DNA from 3 places in the Paenibacillus tianjinensis genome. Region 1 is predicted to be linked to each of the others. Evidence: riboswitches for the same ligand, from Rfam matches in the RefSeq annotation. Region 1 holds a riboswitch; each other region holds the start of a gene.
What was found. A riboswitch is a leader RNA that binds a small molecule or an ion and turns the genes downstream of it on or off. The one in region 1 is predicted to bind cyclic di-AMP.
Positions count from the first base shown of each region.

Region 2: linked by a shared signal. The riboswitch ahead of JRJ22_RS08655 (alpha/beta fold hydrolase) and the one ahead of JRJ22_RS14520 (APC family permease) in region 1 are both predicted to bind cyclic di-AMP.
Region 3: linked by a shared signal. The riboswitch ahead of JRJ22_RS02060 (hypothetical protein) and the one ahead of JRJ22_RS14520 (APC family permease) in region 1 are both predicted to bind cyclic di-AMP.

Region 1 is NZ_CP070969.1:3,260,107-3,267,921, forward strand. It holds gene JRJ22_RS14505 (FecCD family ABC transporter permease) at 1-798, opposite strand, end outside; gene JRJ22_RS14510 (FecCD family ABC transporter permease) at 798-1,856, opposite strand; gene JRJ22_RS14515 (iron-hydroxamate ABC transporter substrate-binding protein) at 2,091-3,113, opposite strand; gene JRJ22_RS14520 (APC family permease) at 3,325-5,142, opposite strand; cyclic di-AMP (ydaO/yuaA leader) riboswitch at 5,267-5,424, opposite strand; gene JRJ22_RS14525 (disulfide oxidoreductase) at 5,653-6,084, opposite strand; gene JRJ22_RS14530 (DsbA family protein) at 6,084-6,839, opposite strand; gene JRJ22_RS14535 (ATP-binding protein) at 6,934-7,815, opposite strand, start outside.
Region 2 is NZ_CP070969.1:2,016,247-2,024,061, reverse strand. It holds gene JRJ22_RS08675 (cation:proton antiporter) at 1-446, opposite strand, end outside; gene JRJ22_RS29200 (fluoroquinolone export ABC transporter permease subunit) at 495-1,922, opposite strand; gene JRJ22_RS08665 (ABC transporter ATP-binding protein) at 1,925-2,779, opposite strand; gene JRJ22_RS08660 (TrkH family potassium uptake protein) at 2,819-4,174, opposite strand; gene JRJ22_RS08655 (alpha/beta fold hydrolase) at 4,438-5,253, opposite strand; cyclic di-AMP (ydaO/yuaA leader) riboswitch at 5,260-5,392, opposite strand; gene JRJ22_RS08650 (DUF6803 family protein) at 5,585-6,079, shown strand; gene JRJ22_RS08645 (DUF2933 domain-containing protein) at 6,150-6,350, opposite strand; gene JRJ22_RS08640 (hypothetical protein) at 6,438-6,644, opposite strand; gene JRJ22_RS08635 (sensor histidine kinase) at 6,641-7,815, opposite strand, start outside.
Region 3 is NZ_CP070969.1:468,802-476,616, forward strand. It holds gene JRJ22_RS02035 (ABC transporter ATP-binding protein) at 1-772, shown strand, start outside; gene JRJ22_RS02040 (ABC transporter ATP-binding protein) at 776-1,678, shown strand; gene JRJ22_RS02045 (ABC transporter permease) at 1,671-2,954, shown strand; gene JRJ22_RS02050 (hypothetical protein) at 2,967-3,161, shown strand; gene JRJ22_RS02055 (hypothetical protein) at 3,306-3,557, shown strand; gene JRJ22_RS02060 (hypothetical protein) at 3,617-4,069, opposite strand; cyclic di-AMP (ydaO/yuaA leader) riboswitch at 4,234-4,401, opposite strand; gene JRJ22_RS02070 (VOC family protein) at 4,694-5,095, opposite strand; gene JRJ22_RS02075 (glutaredoxin family protein) at 5,126-5,365, opposite strand; gene ytxJ (bacillithiol system redox-active protein YtxJ) at 5,362-5,688, opposite strand; gene JRJ22_RS02085 (MerR family transcriptional regulator) at 5,852-6,250, shown strand; gene JRJ22_RS02090 (thioredoxin family protein) at 6,285-6,626, shown strand; gene JRJ22_RS02095 (CHAD domain-containing protein) at 6,722-7,645, opposite strand.

The sequences.
Region 1 (7,815 bases):
GGCAACACAGGCACCTGACAGAATGACTGCAGCAGCCAGCAGCAGGATACGTTCCCTCTCCACCGGCAGCCCGAGCCCAGCCGAGGTCTGATCACCGAGACTCAACAGATTAAGCACCCGGGACTTGTAGAAGGCAAATGGAAGCAGAATAACAAGCCATGGCAGAAGCGCAAGGACAAACCGCCAATCTCCGCCCCATATTTTACCGGCTAACCAGATCGACACGAATTGAAAATTCTGCGGGTCCAGCCTTAGGGATAGAATCAGCTGGATAGCGTAGATACCCGCTCCTACTGCTATTCCAATCAGAATCATCCTGGTGGGTGACAAGCCGTCTTCTCGGCGGTAAGTCAAAACATAAATCAGTGCTGCAGTAAGCACAGCTCCCGCCAGTGCCATCAACGGAAGTACATAAATATGAGCACCGGTTGTAGCCGGTACAAACGAGATAAAAATGATGACAGCAAATCCCGCACCAGCATTGATGCCCAGTGTGGAGGGCTCGGCCAGGGCATTGCGCGACAGACCCTGCAGGATGCAGCCTGATACAGCAAAACCTGCGCCGACAAGTATTGAAATCACGATGCGTGGCAGCCGGAAATCAAACAGAATGAGCTTCTGCTGCTCAGTTCCACCCCCAAGAAATGTATGTAAGACATCAAGCGGCGATAAGCGCATGAGTCCGGTATTCATGCTGACAACAAACATGATAATAATGAGAATAGCCAGCAGGGATATTATGGTTATATCACGGCTGCGGCGCTGCTGAGCTGCGGGAGAGGTCAGTAACCGGTTCATTACAATTCCCCCTTCCGCTTCCTTGCCAAATATACAAAAAACGGTACGCCGATCACAGCAATTAAAGCGCCAATCGGAGTTTCATAAGGAGCATTGATAAGTCTGGCAGCAATATCGGCAAAAACAATCAGAAGGCTGCCCAGCACCGCCGAACAGGGCAGAATCCACCGGTAATCGACGCCGACCAAATATCGTGTGATATGCGGTATGATCAGCCCGACAAAAGCGATGGGGCCTACTGTCGAAACGGCCGCCCCCGCCAGAATCACAACAACAATGATCCCGGTGAATTGTACCAGCCTAGTACGCTGCCCGAGCCCAGCTGCTACATCCCGGCCCAGACTTAGCAGAGTGATAGACCTCGATAGCATCATTGCAATTATCAGTGCCCCTGCAATCCATGGCGTCATGATTCTAAGCTGAGTCCAATTGGCCCCTCCAATGCCGCCAGCCATCCAGAAGGCGATGTCTTGGGATAGATGAAACAGAATTGCTACCCCTTGGCTCACGGCAAGTAGCAGCGCGCTTACTGCTGCACCTGCCAGAGTCAGCCGTAGTGGCGTCAGACCGCTGTGAGAAAGTGAACCTATTCCGAATACCAGAATAGATGCGGCTGCGGCACCGGTGAAGCAATACAACATGATGTATAAAAAGGATGACGCTGGAGCTAAGGCAAAGGTTAATGCCAAAGCGGCACTGGCACCGGCATTCAGGCCAAGCAGACCCGAGTCTGCCAGCGGATTACGGGTCATTCCCTGCATAATTGCTCCCGCCACAGCAAGACAGGCTCCGACTAAGGCCCCTGCCAGTGCGCGGGGAATCCGCAGCTCCCTGATGATCTGATGCTGCTGCAAGTCCGGATTAAACCTGAATACAGCCTCCCAGACCGTCGCCAGCTTAATATCTGCCGCACCTACCGAAACGGAAAGCGCTAGACCAAAGAGCATGGCTGCAAGTCCGAGAAGTAAAATAATAGCAGCCGCAGCCGGTCTGGATTTCAGCGGCATCGCTCCATCCATCTTTGTAGATTGATCTGTAGAATGTGTAGATGCGGCCATAAGTCTTCCCCTTAATGGATTAAATCCAAGTCGTTGATGATAACGAATCTCACTTGATTGATACTGTATATCATTCTCATTATCGCAAATAAAAGAAACATGTACAAGACTCCACGGATCTCTTGAAAATTTTGTTCTTTTTTTCACAATGCTCCAAAAAAAGATGCAGGCCTTATACCCGAAGGTATAAGAACCTGCACATTTCTCGGGCGGCCAAAGAAATTTTCAGCTCACTTATTTTACAAGTGCGCTAAGCACATCATCAATCGTTTTGGAGTTAGCATAAGCACCACTGTAGAGCCAGCTGCCGGATGCACTGAGCTCGGTAACATTTCCTGCCTTAACGGCAGGAATCCCCTTCCAGATGGGTCCGTTCAGAATTTCTGATGCCTCTGTTTTATCACTGTTTACAAGGAAAATATGATCAGCAGACAGTTCAGCCAGTTTCTCTAGTGAGATAGGATTCCAGGTCGCTCTGGAGTCAGCCGGAATCTCTGTTACAAGGTTAGGAAGCTTCAAGCCAAGGTCGCCGTATAATACAGCGCCACTGCTGCGTGTTTCATCCACAATAAAGAAGCTCTTTTGCACCAGCCACAGAATGGCAACGGATTTGTCACCACCGAATGATGCTGTGATTTTTTCCTTAGCCTCAGCAGCCTTCTGGTCATATTCAGCAATCGCTTGTTCAGCCTCAGGAGTCTTGTTCAGTAGGTCACCGATGGTAAGCAGCGTTTTACGCCAGTCCTTACTGATCTCATCGCCCAGTACATAGGTAGGCGCGATTTTGTTCAGCTGATCATAAAGACCATTCTGCACACTGCCTTCAGACTGGACGATATGGAAGTCCGGTGCGAAGCTGGTTACAGCCTCCAGCGGAAGATCGTAGCTGATCGTAGGCACATCTTTAAGCGCATCGGACAAGTAGTCCTGAATCCCATTTGACACGGACCATTGGGCAACTGGAGTTACCCCGAGTGTTACCAGATAGTCTTCCAGATAAGAACCAAGCACACGCTGTGGATTTGCCGGAACAGTTACTTTATGTCCCATGGCGTCAGTCACAGTCTTCTCAGCAGCCGGAGCAGCGGTTTCTGCCGGGGCAGTTGTAGTCTCAGCGGTTGCCGCAGGTGCAGCACTAGAATTAGCCGCATTGCCATTGTTGTTATTGCCGCAAGCGGACAAGAGTACAGTCATCATCAAGAGGCCGGCCAAGACCAGCTTCCTACTCCCGGATTTCTTTGGATCAAACAAAAACATGTAATACCCCTCCTGTATATTTATCCTTTTTGGTCAAAGGTTTTTGGAATGCCTTCGCCTTAACTTCTTAAATGATATTGATTCTCATTATCTATGTCAATATATTATTTATTTTCCCATTTGTATACTGAGGATCAGATCCGGTTAAAATCAATAAAAAACGGCTGCATCCGTGAATTACGGAAACAGCCGTCTGCTGGAATATACCAGTCTATTTGTGCAAATGATAAGGTACTGTCGCTACAACAATATCTTTTTGATTCATTAAATACGAGCGGATGAACAAGCTGGTCTGATTATGCAGAATCGCCTGCCACCAATGCTTAGTGATAAACTGTGGAATCAGTATTGTAATATGATCTGTCGAAGCTGTCTTCCACTCCACCGTATCGATAAACTTCACTAACGGACGGATGATGCTGCGGTAACGGGAACGAAGGACAATCAGGCGTACGCCCGGATTCCATTCCTCCCACTTCTGCTCCATCTTGTGAATCTCTTCTTCATCAAAACCAACATATACTGCGACCACATTTTCGGTCAAAGATTTCGCATAACTGATCGAATGCAGCACGGCACGTGTAACACCAGCGACAGGAACCACTACCGTACTGCCCTTGATACACGGTTTATCGGTAGATGGACAAATGCGCAGCTGATCTGCAGTATTCAGATAATGGCCGTGAATGCGGTGGAATACGATCATAACAACTGGCAGGAAGATGAAAGCCATCCAGACACTTGAAAATTTCGTAATAATGAAAATCAGTGTAATCGTAAGTGTTGTGAGCATACCCACTGTATTGACAGCGAATTTATTTTGCCAGCCCTTTGGTCTGTCCTTATACCAATGCACCATCATTCCAAGCTGGGATAAAGTGAACGGGATAAATACCCCTACCGCATATAATGGAATCAGGCTTTCTGTATTTCCGTGGAACGCAGCAACCAGCAATGCTGATAACACACCGAGGAAAATAATACCATTCGAGAAGCCCAGCCGGTCTCCGCGGACCATAAAGGCATGGGGCAGGTATTTATCTTTGGCGAACATAAAGGCAAGCAGCGGGAATGCCGAGTATGCCGTATTAGCTGCCAGGAACAAAATCACTGCCGTGATCCCTTGAATGAAGAAGTACAAACCGCCGCGGCCGAAAGTGGATTCAGCAATTTGTGAAACCACAGTTGCTTTTTCATCAGGAACTACTCCGTACCAGTAGGCCAGAAGGGTAATTCCTGTAAACATAATACCAAGGATAAGGCCCATCATCATCAAGGTTTTCGCTGCATTTTTTTCTGCAGGCGCCTTGAAGTTCGGAATAGCATTCGATACCGCTTCTACCCCGGTCAAGGCCGAACAGCCGGAGCTGAATGCCTTAAGCAGGAGGAACAGGCTGACGTTTGATACAGCAGACCCGATTTCAGGCACATTGGCATGTGCGCCGCCGGTCATGTATTTGAATACTCCGGCAACAATCAGGACAAAGATAGAAACTACGAATAAATATACCGGGATTGCTATAAAAGAAGCCGATTCCGTAACACCGCGCAAATTGATAATTGTTAACAGTAAAATAACGGATACCGCAATCAGTACAGAATGATCATGCAAACCTGGAAAAGCGGATGTAATCGCGTCTGTACCGGCTGAGGCACTAACCGCAACAGTAAGAATATAATCTACCAATAAAGAGCCTCCGGCTAACAGACCGGTAGGAACACCCAGATTGCTCTTGGCCACGATGTATGCCCCGCCCCCTTGCGGGTAAGCGAAGATCGTCTGGCGATAAGACAAAATAAGTATGGCCAGCAAGCCCAGAACGGCTAATGCAATTGGCAGTGAGTACCAGATGGCAGTGAAACCCGCGGCCACTAGTACAATAAGGATTTGTTCCGTTCCGTAGGCTACAGACGAGAGCGCATCAGAAGACAGGACAGCCAGTGCTTTCACCTTGGATAACTTTTCATGATCGAGTTCGTTCGACTTCATCGGACGCCCGATCAATAGTCGTTTTACCTTGCTTACCATTGTAGTAACAGTTCCTCTCTTTGTGAGTTGAAACGGTAGTACCGTGCGCTGTTTTCATAGGCGGATTTCATAAATGCAGGCACAAAAATAAGCATACGGAAATGATCCGCATGCCTGGGCATGGTCATTATCCCACCCTTGCTTACGAGGTTAGCTGGCGGATTCGGGCTGTGGTAGCCCTACAGTTGCGGTCGATCTGGCCGCTTCCGATTCACCCCAATGGCCTTACGGCCAAGTTTGGTTCCCCCGTTTTCCCTTCGGAAAATTCAGCGCATATTCAACTTCTCACAAGGTCTAATGATAGTCTACAATGCATTTACAGTAAAGCTTTGAATCAAATGAAAAAAGAATGAAAAAACATCCAAAACACGCAAATCCAAGATCGGGGATAAGGTGATCTTTCATTCTCTTGCATTATCCCTCATTACCTTGGTTTTTGAGTGTTTTGGATGTTAATTGTGACAGAAAAATCAGGAATAATTTAGGCTTGAAATTCAGCCTACCCTCTGCCTATTCCATTTGATCAGTCTTGCGTCCGGTCCACAGCAATATTGTGATCAGCACAAACGCTGTCAGAGCCATTAAAGGAATTGTAATGAACCCCAATAAGTTAATATAATCCTGATTACAAGGAACGCCGATGGTGCAGGGAAGCACTTTGCTCAGCGCAGGAATCTTCTGCTCGGCATAGTGATACAATGAGATACTCCCGCCAATAATACTTAATGGCAATACGTAGGGAATGATGCGCTTATCCCCCCGGTACGTGGCAATTCCAAGCAGAAACAGCTGCGGATACATAAAGATACGCTGGAACCAGCACAGCTTACAGGGTTCATATTTGAGGACTTCACTTAAGTACAAGCTGCCGGCAACGGCAATGATGGACACAAACCAGGCCAAATACAGACAGTGGCGGCGGCAAAAGGTAGAGAATTTCATCACTCGGCATCCACCGCTTCAGAAGCGACTTTGATCTGAGCGTCAATGGCTTCGATATTAAACGGTTCTTTAACCATCACTCCATTAACAAATACGGTAGGTGTTGAACTAACTCCGGCGTTTTTGGCAAGATCAATATCGGTCTGTAATTCATCCATATAAGTCTTATCTTCAATATCTTTGCGCAGCAGATCAAAATCAACCGGCAGGCTTTCCTTACGGGCCAGATCCACTAAATAGTCTGTGGTCGCCCATTCCTTGTTCTCGTCGCCCTGATTGGCATAGAGAGCGTCATAGTAGGTCCAGAATGCATCACTGTTCTGATGATAGACAGACAAAGCGGCGAGCGAGGCTGTAGTCGAATCCGGTCCGATAAAGGCCATGTTTACAAAATAAAAGGCTGCCTTATCTTGATTCACATACTCCTGTACAATCTGCGGCTTAATGACACCGGTGAATTGAGCGCAGGCCGGGCATTTAAAATCACCGAATTCAACGATTTTGACCGGCGCATCCTCTTTTCCGAGTCGTGGTAGTTCACTGTAGTTAAAACTGACCGGCTCGGCGGATGAACCCGAATTGGAATTGTCCTTTGCAGCAAGCATAAATAACCCTACAAAGATAATGACCACTAAAGCTATTGTGCTGACAATAAGGATTCTCGTTTTCTGCTTTTGGTGCTCCAGCTCTGCTTTACGTTTCTCCTGTTTGCTCATTTGGGGAATCGCAGCGGTTTTTCGTTTGTTTTGGCTCAAATGAGAGTTCCTTTCTGTCCTGTAGGACCCATGAGATATGAATCATATAATTTAAAATTATATAATTAAACTTCTCACTTTGGCAAACTAGAGCTTACACGGCCTCCGGTTTCATTTGCCTCCCATTCTGTTCATTCTTATGCTGTAATTGCCGGGGCTCTGTCTCCGCGGACGGCAGCCTGATATTCAAAATAAACTCAGTACCTTTATCAACCTCCGATTCTGCCCAGATCCGTCCATTCATCAGCTCTATCAGCTTCTTGCAAATCGCGAGGCCCAGCCCTGTACCTTGATACTGCCTGCTATGTGAGGCATCCAGCTGGGTGAACGGCTGAAACAGCAGCTCCAGTTTGTCCGGAGGAATTCCGATGCCTGTATCTTTTATTCTGAATATTAATCCCTGGCTATTCTCATGCACACCAGAGGATTCTACTGTTACATGCACCTCACCAAACGGAGTGAATTTCACGGCATTACCGATTAGATTCACCATAATTTGGCGGATTCTCAAGCTGTCTCCGATCAAATATTCTGGAATATCCCCTGATACCTGCAGATGGAGCTCCAGTTTCTTTTCTCTGGCGGTCGCCTCAAACAAATCTATACACTCTTTCAGCAATACAGGCAGACGGAAGGTTTCACAACGCAGCTGCATTCCATCTGACTCCAGACGGGAAATATCCAGAACATCACTTATTACATTAAGCAGCGCCTGACTGCTTCTATATTGCAGCGGCAGCATTTCCTGCTGTTCCGGATTCTCAATATCCTCTGCCAGAAGCTGATTAATTCCAATAATCCCGTTCAGCGGTGTTCTGATTTCATGGCTCATGATGGCCAGAAATTCACTTTTCATCCGGTCTGCGCTTTCTGCCGCTTCCTTGGCAATAATCAGCTCCTGTTGAAACTTAACAATAGAGGTTACATCCTCCGCAACGATATATACGAAACGCTGTTTGTCATTGATGAGCGGAAA
Region 2 (7,815 bases), 1.2 Mb from region 1:
CCCAGGGATTTAAAAATGGAAATCACACTGATGGGATCTGTAGCGCTCATCAGGGCCGCAAAAGTAAAGGAAACAATCAGCGGCAGGCCCAATCCCCAATAAACAACCAAACCAATGAGGAGAAAGGACAATAACGTTCCGCCGAAGGCCAAAGCCAGTACCGGCTTCTGCTGCTCCCGCAGGTGAGAGAAAGGAAGCTTCAGAGTGGCATCACCCAGGAGGATCGGCAGAAACAACGAGATGATGATGGCCTGGAATACATGCGATTGGGTGATAAAAGCTTCCGCTTCAACCAATAGGGGAACATGAATAAAACCCAGTAAGACTCCTACCACGACGAGCGCGATGGAATAGGGCTGATTCACTTTTTTGGCAATGGCAATGACCCCCATAGATATGGCAAGCAAAATCAAGATCTGAATAAAAATATCATTAAACTGATGCATACGACACCTCATGTACATTATTTTTATAATCATTTTGGATCAAGCCGTTCAATCTGCCCGCTTCTCAAAAACTTTGACCAGCATAAACAGAAGCGCCAAATGATAGGTAAGGCCAATACCGAAGTCAATACTAACCCTAATCAGGCTAGCCGCTTCAATACCAAAGTATACCTTGGCAATCCAATAAGAAGGGAGCCAAGTCCCTAAGAGCTGCCATACACCTGGAACAAAATAAACGACAATCGTACCTGCGATGAACAAGCCGCTGATCTTGGATAAGGCCAAGCCTTCAACTTTATTGGCCGCAAATGCAGCAAGAAACAAAGTAAAACATGGTGCTTCCAAAGCCAACAGTATAAGTACTGCCAAATTACCCCATTGCAATTCTAACAGCCCGGAGAATACCAAGTAAATGCCTGAGAGCGAAACCGCAAGCCCCATTGGCAGAATCAATCGGTACAGCATATAGCCTCTGCGCATGAACGGCGTTACAGCGTAATAGGAGATCAGCCCTTCATCCCGTTCGTCAAGCATTAACAGTCCTGTCATCGTTCCAATCAGCATGGGAATGGTAATAGCTAGAGTAATTCCCGTAAAGCTGCTATAGGCGTATAAATCGAATGACGAACTCCTGCTAAGCCCCTCTGCTGCAGCCGGAAAGCCAAACCGGGAAACGACAAGCAGGGCTATGGGTCCAAAAAAACCAACCATTAGCACCGGATCCCGTACCGCATGACGGAGATCATGAACAAGAAGGTAGCGATATTTATTCATCTCCCTCTCCCCCCTGCCAACAATCATCAAGACATGATATTCATAAGAGCATTTGGCCCAAATATAGACCGCAATGTTCCAAATCATGAGGATACTTATGGAATATAAATAATTACCCCCAGATACAGAATGGAAGCCGCCTTGCAGCATTTTCAAGGTTCCTTCGCTCGGCAGCAGCAGATAAATCCTTGAATCCCATACGTTGAAATAACCAAGCAGCGGCAGTACAAAGGGTAATGCATAAACTTGGGACAGCAGAATAAAGCTATTGACGGTCTGACAGCGGGCCACCACACCAATCGATAGCAGCGTCATAAAGCTGGATGTCAGTAGTACTCCAAGTGAGAAAGCCACCGGGGATACTGGCATACCGTTTGCAATACCATGCACTGCCCATGCAGCCAGCAACGATAAAACGGATAATGAGCATGCTTTTGCAAGTAAGTATTCCCGTATACGGATAGGTGTTACAAATAAAGGGTCAAGAATTCCTTGATCTCTCTCGAGCAGTACAATTCCTCCAGCCAGAATAAGTCCAAGCGCGCTGGGGTCGCTAAATGTTAACAGAACCGTTGTTTTCTCCTGGTACAACTCAGGGATAAAATGCAGCAGTGCCACATAAAAAGCACAAACTATAATGTAAACCCCATAAAATCCGTGCCGCCATTGGAACCGGATATCAAATGCCACAGCAGACCTCATTCTCACGCCAGTGACCTCCCTGTAACCTTGATGAATATCTGCTCCAAAGAGGATTCAAGCGAATGAATGGTTTCAATAGGGTGCTCCCTGATCAGCTGCAGAAATTGCTGATTCTCTCCAATCCCGTCAAGAGAAAACTCAGCCTGCTGTAATTCATGATGAAGGCGGTATTCCAGTAATACCCGTTTATTTCCATTAAGCAATTTAAGTTCCCGGGGAGAATTGATAAGTTTTATTTGACCGTCAATAATAAAAGCAACACGATCACAAAGTTCCTCGGCAGCCTGCATATTGTGCGTGGTAATAATAACGGTTGTGCCTTTGGATTTCTTATCCAGGATCAAATCCTTCATTCGCTTCGCATTGACCGGATCCAGCCCCGAAGTCGGTTCGTCGAGGAACAGAATTTGCGGATGATTCAAAAGCGCTCTGCAGAAGTTCAACCTCATCTTCATCCCCTTGGACAATTGTGCAACCTTCATATTCGCAGCATCGGCTAAATCCACCAGTTTCAGAAGACTTAATGGATCTTCTGTTGCTCCTGCGTATAGGGAACGAAAGAGCTTCAGGTTCTCCAATGCCGTAAACTTGGTGTAGAAGTTGGGGAATTCAAACGCAACGCCAATCTGCTCGAAATACTCAGGTCCAGTATCTTTAATTTCTGTGCCCATTACTTTCACACTGCCCAGATAGTTTTTGAGGACTCCGATCAGTATCTTTTGCGTTGTGCTTTTGCCGGCCCCCGATGGACCCAGAAACCCAAATATTTCTCCCTTAGGTATCGTGAAATCAAGACCGCGAAGTGCAGCTTCCTTTGTATTGGGGTAAGTAAAATGTAGATTCTTTACTTCAATCATGACTTCATCCCCTTATTCATTTAGTGCTCGGACAAAATGCTAGCCGATCAGAAGCTTATCCTCGGGATAGCGATACTTTTGCTTGACGCTTTTTTGTGCCAGAGCAAAAGCCAAGGTTAAGGGTCCTAGTCTTCCGATATACATTGTAACTATGATAATCCCTTTGCCCATTGATGATAGTTCTGGCGTTATCCCCATAGACATCCCTACTGTTCCGAAGGCGGAGGTTGCTTCGAAGAGAAGTGCGAGAAAATCCTTTTGATGAGGATATTCTGTAATCGTTAAAAGAAAGGCAACTCCGAGAACCACCCCCATAGAAATGGTCATCACCGCGAGTGACCTGAAAATAATCTCTTGAGAGATCCGCTTTTTAAGAAGCTGGACGTCAGCCTTCCCTTTAACCGTTGCAATAATACTTAACATAATCACAGCGAAAGTAGTTGTTTTTATCCCCCCTCCTGTCGATCCGGATGAAGCGCCAATAAACATCAGGAAGATCATGAAAAACTGGGAAGCCGGCAGCATCGCAGCAATATCAATGGAGTTAAAACCAGCCGTCCGCGTTACTACACCTTGGAAATATCCTGCCCAGATTCGTTCGCTCCAGGAGAGAGTACTAAAGGTCTTGGTATTAAAGAGTTCAATCGTAAATATCACCAGAAATCCGGCCATACACAGAAATCCGGAAGTGAGCAGAACAATTTTAGTGTGAAAGGACAGATCCCTCCACCTTCTTTTCCGGTACAAATCCAAAATCACTGTAAACCCGATCCCTCCGATGATAAATAAACATGAGATGACGATATTAATTAACGGGTCACCGACATAACGGCTCAGACTGTCCGGCCACAACGAAAAACCAGCGTTATTGAAGGCAGAGACGGAATGGAATATTCCATAGTAAATAGATCTTTCCACCCCCATTTCATTTGCCCACCGGAGAGTTAATAATAATGCTCCTATAGTCTCGACGATAAAAGAAATGAGGAAGATGCTGAGTGATAAACGGACAACACCTTGAGTTGTCACAGAGTTGGCGGATTGTTGGATAAGCAGACGATCTTTTAATCCGATCTTTTTCCCCATAACCACAGCTATTAGGACCCCAAAGGTCATAAACCCCAAACCGCCAATTTGAATAAGCAGTAAGATTATGATTTGTCCGAAGTGTGAAAAGTCCATCCCTGTATCGAGTACCACTAGACCCGTCACGCAGACAGCTGAAGTTGAGGTAAACAATGCGTTCAGCCAGCCTACACTACTACCTGTGGATGAAGATAGCGGTAAGGATAGCAGCACAGCTCCAAGTAATATGGGTGCAGCAAAACCGAGCAGAATAATCCTGGAAGAAGTCAGTTTGAGTTTCTGGAAGAACAAGATTTTATCAAATAACATATTAGAGGCTCCTGTTACAATCAAATTTTTACACCAGTCCTTGAAAAAACACAAAAAGAGCCCGCTAGTGGCAGGCTCCTCCGGATACAACAATATACAATTAGTACCATTATAGGGTTCGCTAAAGCAATTGTAAAGAGAATTCGTTTATTCAGAGGATCCGTCTCTTCACCTCATCAATAAACAACTCTGCAGCCGTTTCTACAGTATAAGGAAAGACGCTCTGTGTCGTATGCAAATAAAGCACACCATGCATCACCCTTCTACTTGCCGGATGCTGCCTGCCGGAAACATTGCTGGTCTTGTAAATAATCAAGCACTAGCCGGTTAAAATGCTGCGGCTGGCATAGGTGGCTGGGGTACATGGCATCATCAAGTATCGCTAAACGAGCAAGCGGATATTGAGCCACCGTTTTTTTTGCCTGCTCCAGAACCCTTTCATTCAGATTCCCTGTTACACAAAGAACGGGAATTTGCAGCCCCGCTGCGAACCCGAAGGAGTCTGCCTGTCTTAGCGCCAGTCGCTGCTTGATTAATTCTGTTGTCCGTTCCTGCAAAAGCTCTCTTCTCAGAATATGGTAGGCCGAGAGCCACTTGTTGTATGTGATACGTAAAGATCGCATAAACATTTCCGCAGGGAGATAGTGGGCTGCCAAAGCGCATATTTCAAAGATCCCCATCGCTCTTCCGGCTAAAGCTGCGTCACCACCATGAAAGTAACTGTCTACGAATACCATATTTATTACCCGTTCAGGGTACAGATATGCAAATTTCCGGGCAATCATGGCCCCACTGGAACAAGCTACAATTACAGCCCGGACCACATCCAGTTCGTCCAATAGCCCCTTTAAATCTTCACATTGTGTGTCTATGATCCGGCTAATTTCTACGTTCATTTTCCCCGATCTTCCATTTCCTCTTAGGTCAAAGACGATCACCTTAGCCCGCTTGCTGAAATAATCCGCTTGAGGTTCAAATATTTGATGGGAGGTTGAATGATCATGAATAAAAACAATAGGTAGACCACTGCCGGACATTTCGTAATACAGTGTGGTTTCATTGACTTCAATATGCGTCATTACATGTGCCCCTCTCTTGGACGCTTACGGGGTTAGCTGCCGGATTCGGGCTAGAGAGCTGCCCTACTCGATCTCTCGAGATTCACCCCGGGATCATTGGTTCCCCCGCTTCCTGGACGGAATTAAGCGGTTCATCAGAATGAGTAAATTTATTCCAGTTAAAAACACAAAAAGAGCCCGCTGTTGGCAGGCTCCTCCGGATATAGCAATATAAAATTAATCCAATTATATAGTTCGCCCTGATCATTGTAAAGGAAATCTCCATACTTTCCACACACTTTCCCCCTATACTAACTTTGTAGTAACAATATTAGATGGGGGAAATAAACGAATGAATATGACGCATTACATGTCCCTTTTGATGGACAACCAGCCATGGAATCTGATCATTTTTATGGCAATCCCGGTCATTTTTGCTGAGACCATTACGGTGACCGAGTTTTTTATTCTTTTCAACAAAAATGTCAAAGGCAGCCTAAGAGCTTTTAACCGGATCTGCAGCATTTTGGCCGGTCTGTACTTTACAGGAGTATTCCTATATCTGTTCCCGACCGCTTTTGTCCCTCTGACTGTAAATGGGGAATGGCATACCTGGGTAGATGTAGTCGCGGTAGGATTCTATTTGAGCGGTGTAATCTTCCTACTGCCTCTTGCCCTGCTGGACCTTGGCCTTATTGGACGTAAGCGTACGGAGGAAGAAAAGCTGAAACTCCACTTTATTCTTGTCAGCGGATTCCTGGTCGTTGCACACATCGCAATGATCTTCGGAATGGTTAATCCCGAGATTGTAAGCAGTATGGGCGGCATGAGTGGAATGACTCATTAATAGTAAGATGAAAGACTCCGGAGATCATCTCCGGAGTCTTTTTTCGAGTAATCCCGCCTATCTCCTACCTTTAAACAGCTCTATTCTTTAAATCTTGCACTTCCTTTTGCAACAACTCATTTTGTGCTTTTAACTGCAATAATTCTTGCTCCACCACACCGGCGGATAGCTGTTTCTTATGCGGACCATGGCCGTGTCCACCACGCATACCAAACATCATAAATATCATCATTAACGGACATACCAGCACAGCTAACCAAGACCAATCCATATCATTACCTCCACAAAATAAGATTTGTTATATTTTCATTGTAAGAAATGTCTGTGTAGAAAATGTGTTGATAGTTTTGAAAGGAGCTTATTTTTTCGATCTTTTGTTCAACTTCAATACTCTCAGCACCAGAAACAGGCTTATCCCGATAAGTACTGCACAGATCAGAAATGTTTTCACTATATAACCGAAATGGAGCAGTGAGTCGCTTTGGAAAGAAACGGCTGAAAGGGTCATACACATTACACCTATTCCCATAAAGAAAAAGGCGATAAGCCATTCTATTTTCTTCATTTGCTGTGTCCCCCCGGGTCCGGCTGCCGCTGAAAGTACACTTCAAACCGGGTTCCTCCGCCTAGCCTGCTTGTAACCTTTATCTTACCGCCCTGCAGCTCGGCCAGTTTTTTTACGATGGATAGACCTAATCCGGTTCCCCCGAATTGACGTGCACGGGATTTCTCCACTCTATAGAACCGTTCGAAAATATAAGGCAGGTCTTCCTCAGGAATCCCAATTCCCGTATCTTCAACGCTTAGGATTACAGAGCTTCCGGCGTACTGCAGACCCGCTTGGATACTCCCCTTCTCTGTATAACGGATCGCATTCTCCAGCAAGTTCAGGACAATCTGCTCCATCCGTTTACCATCACCGCGGACCAGTGTAACAGGCCCGGAAGATTCGAACGACAGGGCTAACCCTTTTTCTTTTGCCTTCAATTTAACTTTTTGAACAGCTTGTTCAGTCAGGTCAGAGAGGTTGAGCTCTTCTTCCAGAAGGGATATCTTCCCTTCTTCCATTTTGGCCAGATCGAACACATCATCGACCAAATGCTGCAGCCGGACCGCCTCCTGATAAATGATATCCAGATATCGGTCCTTCTCTTCCTCGGTCTCATAAAGGTGATCCTTAACCACTCTAGAGTACCCTTCCAAATAGGTAATGGGTGTCCGCAGATCATGTGATATGTTAGAGAACAGCTCTTGCCGGCTGTCCCGGTAATGCTGAAGATCGGCCGCCAAATCATTGATGGCCTCAGCCAAACTGCCCAGTTCATCCCTGCTTGTGATCTCAAGTCGGGTTTCCAGCTCACCAACGGCAATTTTCCGTGTTGCCTTTTGCATTTGCAGCAGCGGACGGGACAAGACTTGCGCGATAATCCATGTAATTCCCATGGCCAGCAAGAAAGCCCCCATTCCGGATAGTACCAATAAGTTCCTTACCCCGGATAAGGATTGCTCCATTTGTTCCGTAGAGGCCATTACATAAAGGGCTGAGGTAATAACACCACCTTTAGTGACCGGTTGGCCGGAAACAAAGTAACGATGACCTTCCGGGTCTTTATACATCAAGCTAACGATTTTACCGCCAAAAATCTTGTCGAGATCCGAACTTCGGATAAACGACCGGTCGGCCGAATCATGAACACCGGAGTGCAGATTTACGGTCCCATTGTCCAGAATATTAA
Region 3 (7,815 bases), 2.8 Mb from region 1:
GAGCTTCCCTGAAGAGGGTGAGATCCGCTGGTTTGAAGAGACGCACGGGAAGGGGATGCCGCTCTCCCTGCGGCAAACCATTGCCTATGTCCCGGAGAACTCGCAGAGCGAAGAGAATCTATGGACAGCGGAAGAGGCGGCTGAGTTCCGCCGGCAGTGGTACCCGGCATGGGACCAGCAGTATTTCGAAGAATTACTGGGCAGATTCGAGGTGCCGCAAGGAGCAAGGCTCGGCAAAATGTCAAAGGGTGAGCGCCGCAAGTTCGAGATTGCCGCTGCGCTGGCAGCCCGGCCCAAGCTGCTGCTGCTGGATGAGCCGTCTTCCGGTCTTGATCCTTTTGCCTGGAAGATCCTGATAGAAGCGCTGCGTAAATATATGGATGAGAGTAATGCAACGGTGCTGATCTGCACCCACATCATCGAGGAAGTACGGAGGCTGGCGGATTATATTGTGCTTATGCACCATGGGCAGCTGCTCGGCATGGCCGAGAAGGACAGTCTCTTCGGCTCCTGGAATGAGGTATGGGTAAATGCTGCAGATGAGGAAGAACTGCAGCATTTGGCGGCAGAATTGCCGGATGCTCTGAATTTTACCTGGGGGCAATCTGGAATGGTTTCATTTATTACCCAGAAATTTCATCAAAATGAGAAACGCATCCAGCAATTGGGCGTAAAGGTTATTAAGAGCCGGGCACTTGAACTGGATGAAATACTCAGCTTATGGACACAAGGGCATCATCCGATCCTGATTGACCAGAAGAGAGGGGACTAACGAATGGAAGCTTTGAAGCTGGAACAGGTAGTGAAGCAATATGGTGATAAAACGGCAGTAAACAGAATTAACCTGAAGGTGGAGCAAGGCGAAATTTATGGGCTGCTGGGGGCCAACGGCGCCGGCAAAACCACAACAATGCGCATGGTGCTTGGTCTGATTTATCCCGATGAGGGGAAGATTATCTATAACGGCAAGCCGTTCAGCAGCGAGCTGCAGCATCTGATGGGCTATCTGCCGGAAGAACGCGGCCTGTACCCGAAGGTAAAAGTGAGCGAACAGATCATCTATCTGGCCCGGCTGCGCGGCATGGCTGCAGGCGATGCGGAGAAGAGTCTGCGTTACTGGCTGGACCGCTTTGAAGTGCCGGAATATTACAACAAGAAGATCGAAGAACTCTCCAAGGGCAATCAGCAAAAAATGGGTTTCATCGCTGCCGTTGTACATAAACCGCAAATTCTTATCCTCGATGAAGCTTTCAGCGGACTGGACCCGGTGAATGTGGAGCTGTTAAAAGACACCGTTAGAGAGATGCGCGACCAGGGGACGAGTATCCTGTTCTCTACCCACCGCATGGAGCATGTCGAAGAGCTGTGCCGGAATATTACAATTCTTGACCGTTCCAATACAGTGGTTCAAGGAGATATCCGCGAGATTAAAAAGGGCTATCCGCGCGAGGAGGTATTCCTGCGGACGGTTGGAGAAGTCTCCGGGCTGGAGGGAATCGCCGGGGTAACCGCAGTGCAGCGGCAGGAGCGGGGCTATGTGCTGGCGATCAGTGAGATTGGAGCAGCGCAGCGGATATTACAGCACGCCCTGCTTGCCGGTGAAGTTGAACATTTCGAAATCAAGGAACCGACGCTAAACCAAATCTTTATCAGAGCGGTGGGTGAATCCAATGAATAAGCTGGGACCGATTATCGCATTTACCTTCAAAAATAAGGCGCGGACTAAATCTTTTACGATCACAACGCTGATCATCGTGCTTCTGATTACCATCGGTATGAACATTCCTTATTTTATCGACAAGTTTAGCGGCGACGACGAAGCCGGTGCTGCACGCATCGGAGTTGTTACGGAATCCGGAAACCCGGTATCGGAACTGCTGCTGGCTTATACGGCGCCCGAAGACTCCGAGACCCAGGTAACGCTGGAGTCCTATGCATCTGCAGAGGACGCGGCTCTTCAAAAGGGACTCAAGGAAGGCGACATTAAGGGTTATCTCACCTTCGGCACTGCTGCGGGCGCAGGCGTACCTCCGGTCACATACCACAGCAATGAAGGAGAGCTGGACGGAGATATCCAGAGCTATCTGCAAGCTGCCCTGCAGCAAGTCAATACGCAGCTGATTACGGAGGGTAAGCTGACACAGCAGGAGGTGGCCGCCATATTCACGCCGGTCACGATAGATACGCAGCAGATCGGCGGAGGAAGCGGGACTGGCGGCGGTCAGGATGAGTCTGCACCTGCGATCAATTATGTGATTGTCTATGTACTGCTGATGCTCTTCTTCTTGTCGATTATGCTGACCGGTAATATGATTGCCGCTGAGGTCACAGCAGAGAAGAGTTCGCGCATTATGGAAATTCTGATTACGAGCGCTTCACCGCTGAGCCAGATGTTCGGCAAGGTGCTGGGGGTGTTCCTGGTCGGGCTGCTGCAGATTGCGATCATTGCCGCGAGCATTGCGGCGAACCTGATGCTGCCGCATAACTCGGGGATTCTTACGGATTTCGATCTTGACTTAAGTCAATTGAATGTAGGTATTCTGGTTTACGGCCTTATCCTGTATATTCTGGGCTTCTTCCTGTATGCGCTGATGTATGCCGCTGTAGGCTCGATCGTGAGCCGTACCGAGGAGCTGGGCCAGGCAAGCATGCCGGTGATGATGCTGGGTTTTGTGAACTACTATATTCCGACCTTCAGCGTTTCTGCACCGGACACACTGCTGATAAAGATCGCCAGCTACGTACCGTTCACATCACCGCTCAGCATGCTGCTGCGGATCGGTGTCGGAGATGTGGCCGTATGGGAAATCGCAGTTTCACTGGTTATTCTGCTGGTCACTATCTTCCTGTTAGGCTGGCTGGCCGCCAAAATCTACCGCACAGGTGTCCTGATGTATGGTAAACGACCTAGTATCAAAGAGATTAGAAAAGCAATGAAGGCTTACAAAATTTAAGGAGTGGGAATTATGGATAAAAAACAACAACAAAACTTAGCGCTGCTGTTTATAACATCTTTCTTCTCGCTAACATCCAGCAGACTTGTTCCAGATAGCGGGTCGAATCTGATGGATTTTACGCAAGGGCTTCTGACAGGTATAGGCATTACCGGAATGCTGATGGCGATCGTATTCTTTGGCAAGTATTACAAGCGCAGCCATTAGGCTAGAAAATCGTTTCAGGGACAGCTATTTAAAGGCACCTCCGCAGTTGATGCGGAGGTGCCTTTTTTGCGCGCGGCTAAGGGACTCACTAAAACTGGTGATTCGGCCGTTTATAGTGTACCTTAATAGTAAGGAGTGGTGATTTTGAAATTAAACATAAAAACCCCCGTGCTGGTCACGGTCTCCATTGTACTGATCATAGTAAGCAGTATGCTTAGGCCCGAAGGCTCAACACTGCTGGGGGCGCTGCAGACTCTGCTGCTTGGTCTTGGAATTCTGGGATGCCTGATGGCTTTTTTACGGTTTGCCAAGAGTGGTAATAGTAAGGGCAAAGAGATAAACAAAGGCAAGAGCAAGAGTAAAGGCAACAGTAAGGGCAACAGTAAGGGCAAGTAAGCCAATAAAGCCGCAGCGGATTGCTGCGGCTTTATTGGTGAGAAGAACAGGCGCGCCATTTACACAATAGACAAATTAGCCTGTGATCTCAGCGGCTTTTGCCCTGCATTGTGCTCACGCACCTGCCTGAGCTGAGCTTTCAGCACCGGCAGGCTCTTGCCGAGAATTTTGCCGATTTCGGGCAGCGGAAGCAGCAGTCCATACCATAGGGCTTTTACAAGCTGATCGTCCCACGACAACTCTTTAGAGGTGCGCAGATTCCGGTTTTTCGCGGATTTTGCGCATTGCAGGATGCACTCCCGGTAGGCTTCTACCGGAAAGTCGGCAGCTTTGAGCTTTCCTTTGCAATAAGGCTCATACAGCTTGTTGAAGGTTCCGGCCGTCACCCGCTCTGCTTCACTGCCCTTCCCGAGCAGAATGGAGCTGAGCGCAAGGACACCTCCGCTGTACTCCCGGATATATTGCTCAAATCCGGCGGCAGCGGCCAGCTGCGAGGATAAAAGGTCAGGCATGTCAGCACGTTCCTTCCTGGATTAAAGAGATGGACAAGACAGAGAATTACAGGGTCTAACTTAAATGTATAGCGGTGCGCAAAAACCGCAGGCAGAGGAGAACCTCTGCTGCGGTCCGGATACAGGCGGAAACAGGCCTGATGCCAAAACGTGGCGGAATCAAGGGGCTCTCTCTATACACTTACGAGGTTAGCTGCAGGATTCGGGCGGTGAGAGTCGCCCTACCTGGTGAGAATGCGGGAGTCGCAGTCTCCTCAGGATTCACCCCATGGCCTTATCAGCCGGATGGTTCCCCCGTTTCCCGCTGGGCGGGAATTCAGCGTTCGAATATCATTATTTTTGCGAATCGATTCAACACGAATCATACTCTTTCCGGCATGGCTTTGTAAAAAAGCAAAGGGATTCTCTAATTGCCGATTAGCAGGGAATTGCGGCGGAAACAAGGCTGCTCTAGCCGAAAAGACTATTTATCAGCGTTTATCTGGTCATTTTCTCGCTCAGGCGTCATCTTTTGATTTTTACTGGAAAAAGGCAGCAGAGTGCGAAAATTGAACCTAGAAAAATATAAGTTCATAGGGAGATAAAAACGCCGGTGACCTTAAGCAGGTGACCGGCGTTTTCATATTAGCGTTTTGGCATTTTGCTCTCATCTATGTACAGCAGGTTCCAGCGGTGACCGTCCAGGTCGGCAAAGCCTGCGCCGTACATCCACCCGTCCACTTCACCCGGCTTACCGAAGATATTTCCACCGGCAAACTCTACTTTTTGAATAAAGGCATCTACTTCTTCTCTGCTGTTAGCACCAATGGAAAAGATGACTTCTGCGCTATGGGAAGTATCTGCGATTGTTGAACCTGTAAATTTCTCAAACGCCGCATCCGGGAACAGCAGAATCGTCGTTTGGCCTATGACAAGCTTGGATCTCTCGTTACCGACGCTCACCGCATGGAATCCAATCTCGTTGAAAAAGGCAGTTGACCTCTCAACATCCTTAACCGGCAGGTTAATCCAGATCTCCTGTGACATGGCTGTAGCCTCCTGGAATGATTCATGAATTTATTTCGCTGCAGCAATAAGTTCCTTAAGCTCAGGAAGGTTGAAGCCTTTGACCGCATATTCTCCGGATACAGTGACAGGTACTCCCATGAAGCCGAGCTTCTCTACTTCCTCCTGATAGACTGTACTGGTCATAACATCACGCACTTCGAACGGAATGCCTTGTTCTGTGAGCAGCTGTTTTACCTGATTGCAGTCGCTGCAGCCGGAGGTAGAGTAGACAATGACAGACTGGCTCATTTGCTTACGGCCTCCTTGATGGCATCACGGGTGATTTTCCAGTGGGAGGTGTTCCAGCGGACTTCTCCGTCTTCAAGCAGGAAAATTTGCGGAGATTCGTGTTTGATGCCGAATTCTTCAGCAATCTGGTTCGAGACCGGACGGTCTTCAATCACATGAACAATAGCTGCCGGTGTATCGGAGCTCTGTGCAAAGGCCAGAAACTCTTCGTTGGCTTTGGCGCTGATCGGGCAGGTTGTGCTGTGTTTAAAAAGCAGTTTTTTGCCGGGTTGCCCGACATATTGGTGCAGTTCATCCAGCGTATGGAGTTGTTGAATAGACATCGGTAAATCGCCCTCCTGGGATTCTATATTTTTGTAATTAAGATTGTAGCATAGTTCAAAATTAAAGCAAAAAATCCAGCGAAATAAAAGCCTTGACCCTGACACTGGTGTCAGGGTTTATACTGGAAGCAGACCATTTCTCATGAACCCCGGGGAGAATGCCATGAAAATAGGTGAACTTGCAGCGCGGACCGGTGTCAGTGTCCGTTCCCTGCGATATTATGAGCGTCAAGGATTGCTTACACCGCTCCGGGAGGCCAACGGCTACCGTGAGTATTCGCCGCTGGCCGTCGAAACGGTGGAGACGATTAAGCTGTATTTGAATCTGGGGCTGTCGACAGAGGAGATTGCCGGATTTCTGCATTGTGTACTGAAGAATAAAGAGGCCTTCTGTGCAGAGGTGATGCCGCTCTACCGCAGCAAGCTGGAGGAAATTGAACGCCAGATTATAGAACTGAGCCAGATTAAACTCAATCTCCAGCAGCGTATGGCTGCAATGCAGCAGGAACAGCTGGAGAGCGGGACTTCTGAGCACGGAAATGCGGAACTGGAAAATAGTTAGGCGTACAGTCATAGAGTTACGGGAGGGAAGAATTATGGCAATTATAAATGTGGAGCATGCGGAAACCCTGCGGGCGGAGCTGAACCGCAGCGGAACGGTGCTGGTTGATTACGGTGCGCCGAGATGCGGGCCCTGCAGAACGCTGCTGCCGATCCTGGAGGAACTGGATGAGGAGTATGCGGACAGCGTGTCTATAGTTAAGGTGAACTGTGATGAGCTGCCTGAGCTGGCGTCAGAGGCTGGCGTCATGGGCCTGCCTACTGTGGTCGTGTACAGCGGAGGGCAGCCGGTGGAGAAGCTGGTCGGTTTGCGTCCGAAATCCGCCTATCAAGGCGTATTAAGAAAGTATGCTGCGGTGAGCAGCAGTACCAGTTAACACATAGAGGCGGGAAGCGGCATGCCAGGCATGCGCTACCCGCCTTTTTACACATCAGAAAGTAATTATTCAAGGTTTACAAGAGTTATAAGGGCTTATTGTTCATTCAGCACTGATGTAGGCGCTTTGGCAAATGCGGCCGGAACCGGGACAACCTCGTTCTGGTGCAGGGCTTCCAGGATCTCTTCTCTGAGGCTTCCGGTAAATGCGCCCCAGGCCTTTTTGCCGACGCCCAGCTCATCGCGTCCAATGGACTGCAGGGTATCCAGCCAGACCCGCTTGTCATTAATCACTCCCAGCTGCTCCTGAATGTTCTTATAGATTTCTTCATGGGCATGAAATTTCTGATTGAGTGCAAAACCCGCGGCGCTCGCGGTATACCGCAGCTCCTTAGCCGATATTCTTAGCTCATGCAGGGCCTCGAAGGCGGCCTTGGACTCCGCTTCAGGTTCTTTAAACAACGTTTTGCAGGCCTTTTTTTTCTGTTCGAAGGCCACCTCCAGCTCACGCATGACGACGTTTGCGTCCCGTTTGGCGGTCAGGGCTTCCAGGGGTCCGGCGAGAAAAGCCGTCCAGAGCCTGTCCAATTCCTTTCCGGTCAGCTGCGCAAGCCCGGTTTCCAGCTTCTTGCGGTACTCTTTCCGTTTCTCCTTCTGATGCTTAATGACGGCCTTCAGCAGCTCAGCTGTCTTGTCATCGCCGTCTTCCTTCGCCAGTTTGCGCCGCTCTTTGAAGGAATGAATCAGAACATCTGCATCCCTGACCTTGCCGAGCATCTTCTGGGCCTGTTTAAAAGTGCTGTATAGCTCTCCGGTGGAGGAATGATCGGGATCAAGAATCGACAGCAGCGTCAGCAGCTTGCGGCTGTTTACCCTCGCCTGATGAATATCCTCATCTCCGAAATCCTTCAGTGCGTCCTTGCTGTAATCACGGAAGTTAACATAGAGCTTGATCATCGCCTGTTCCCACTGACGGGTCTTACTGGCTTGCCGGTCCTTCGTTAGCTGTTCGACGGTCATGCGGCATCACTCCTAAAGGTTGTGTGTGTATTGCATGAACTTCAGCACATTCTGTCTAACACGGGGAGTATCTTCTTTAGTATAAGGATAACGGTTGGATGAAGCGATTTCAAATGCTTTAGGTGTCCTTGCCTTCGCGCCGGGAGGGGAATGGGTTACAATAGGAGCAG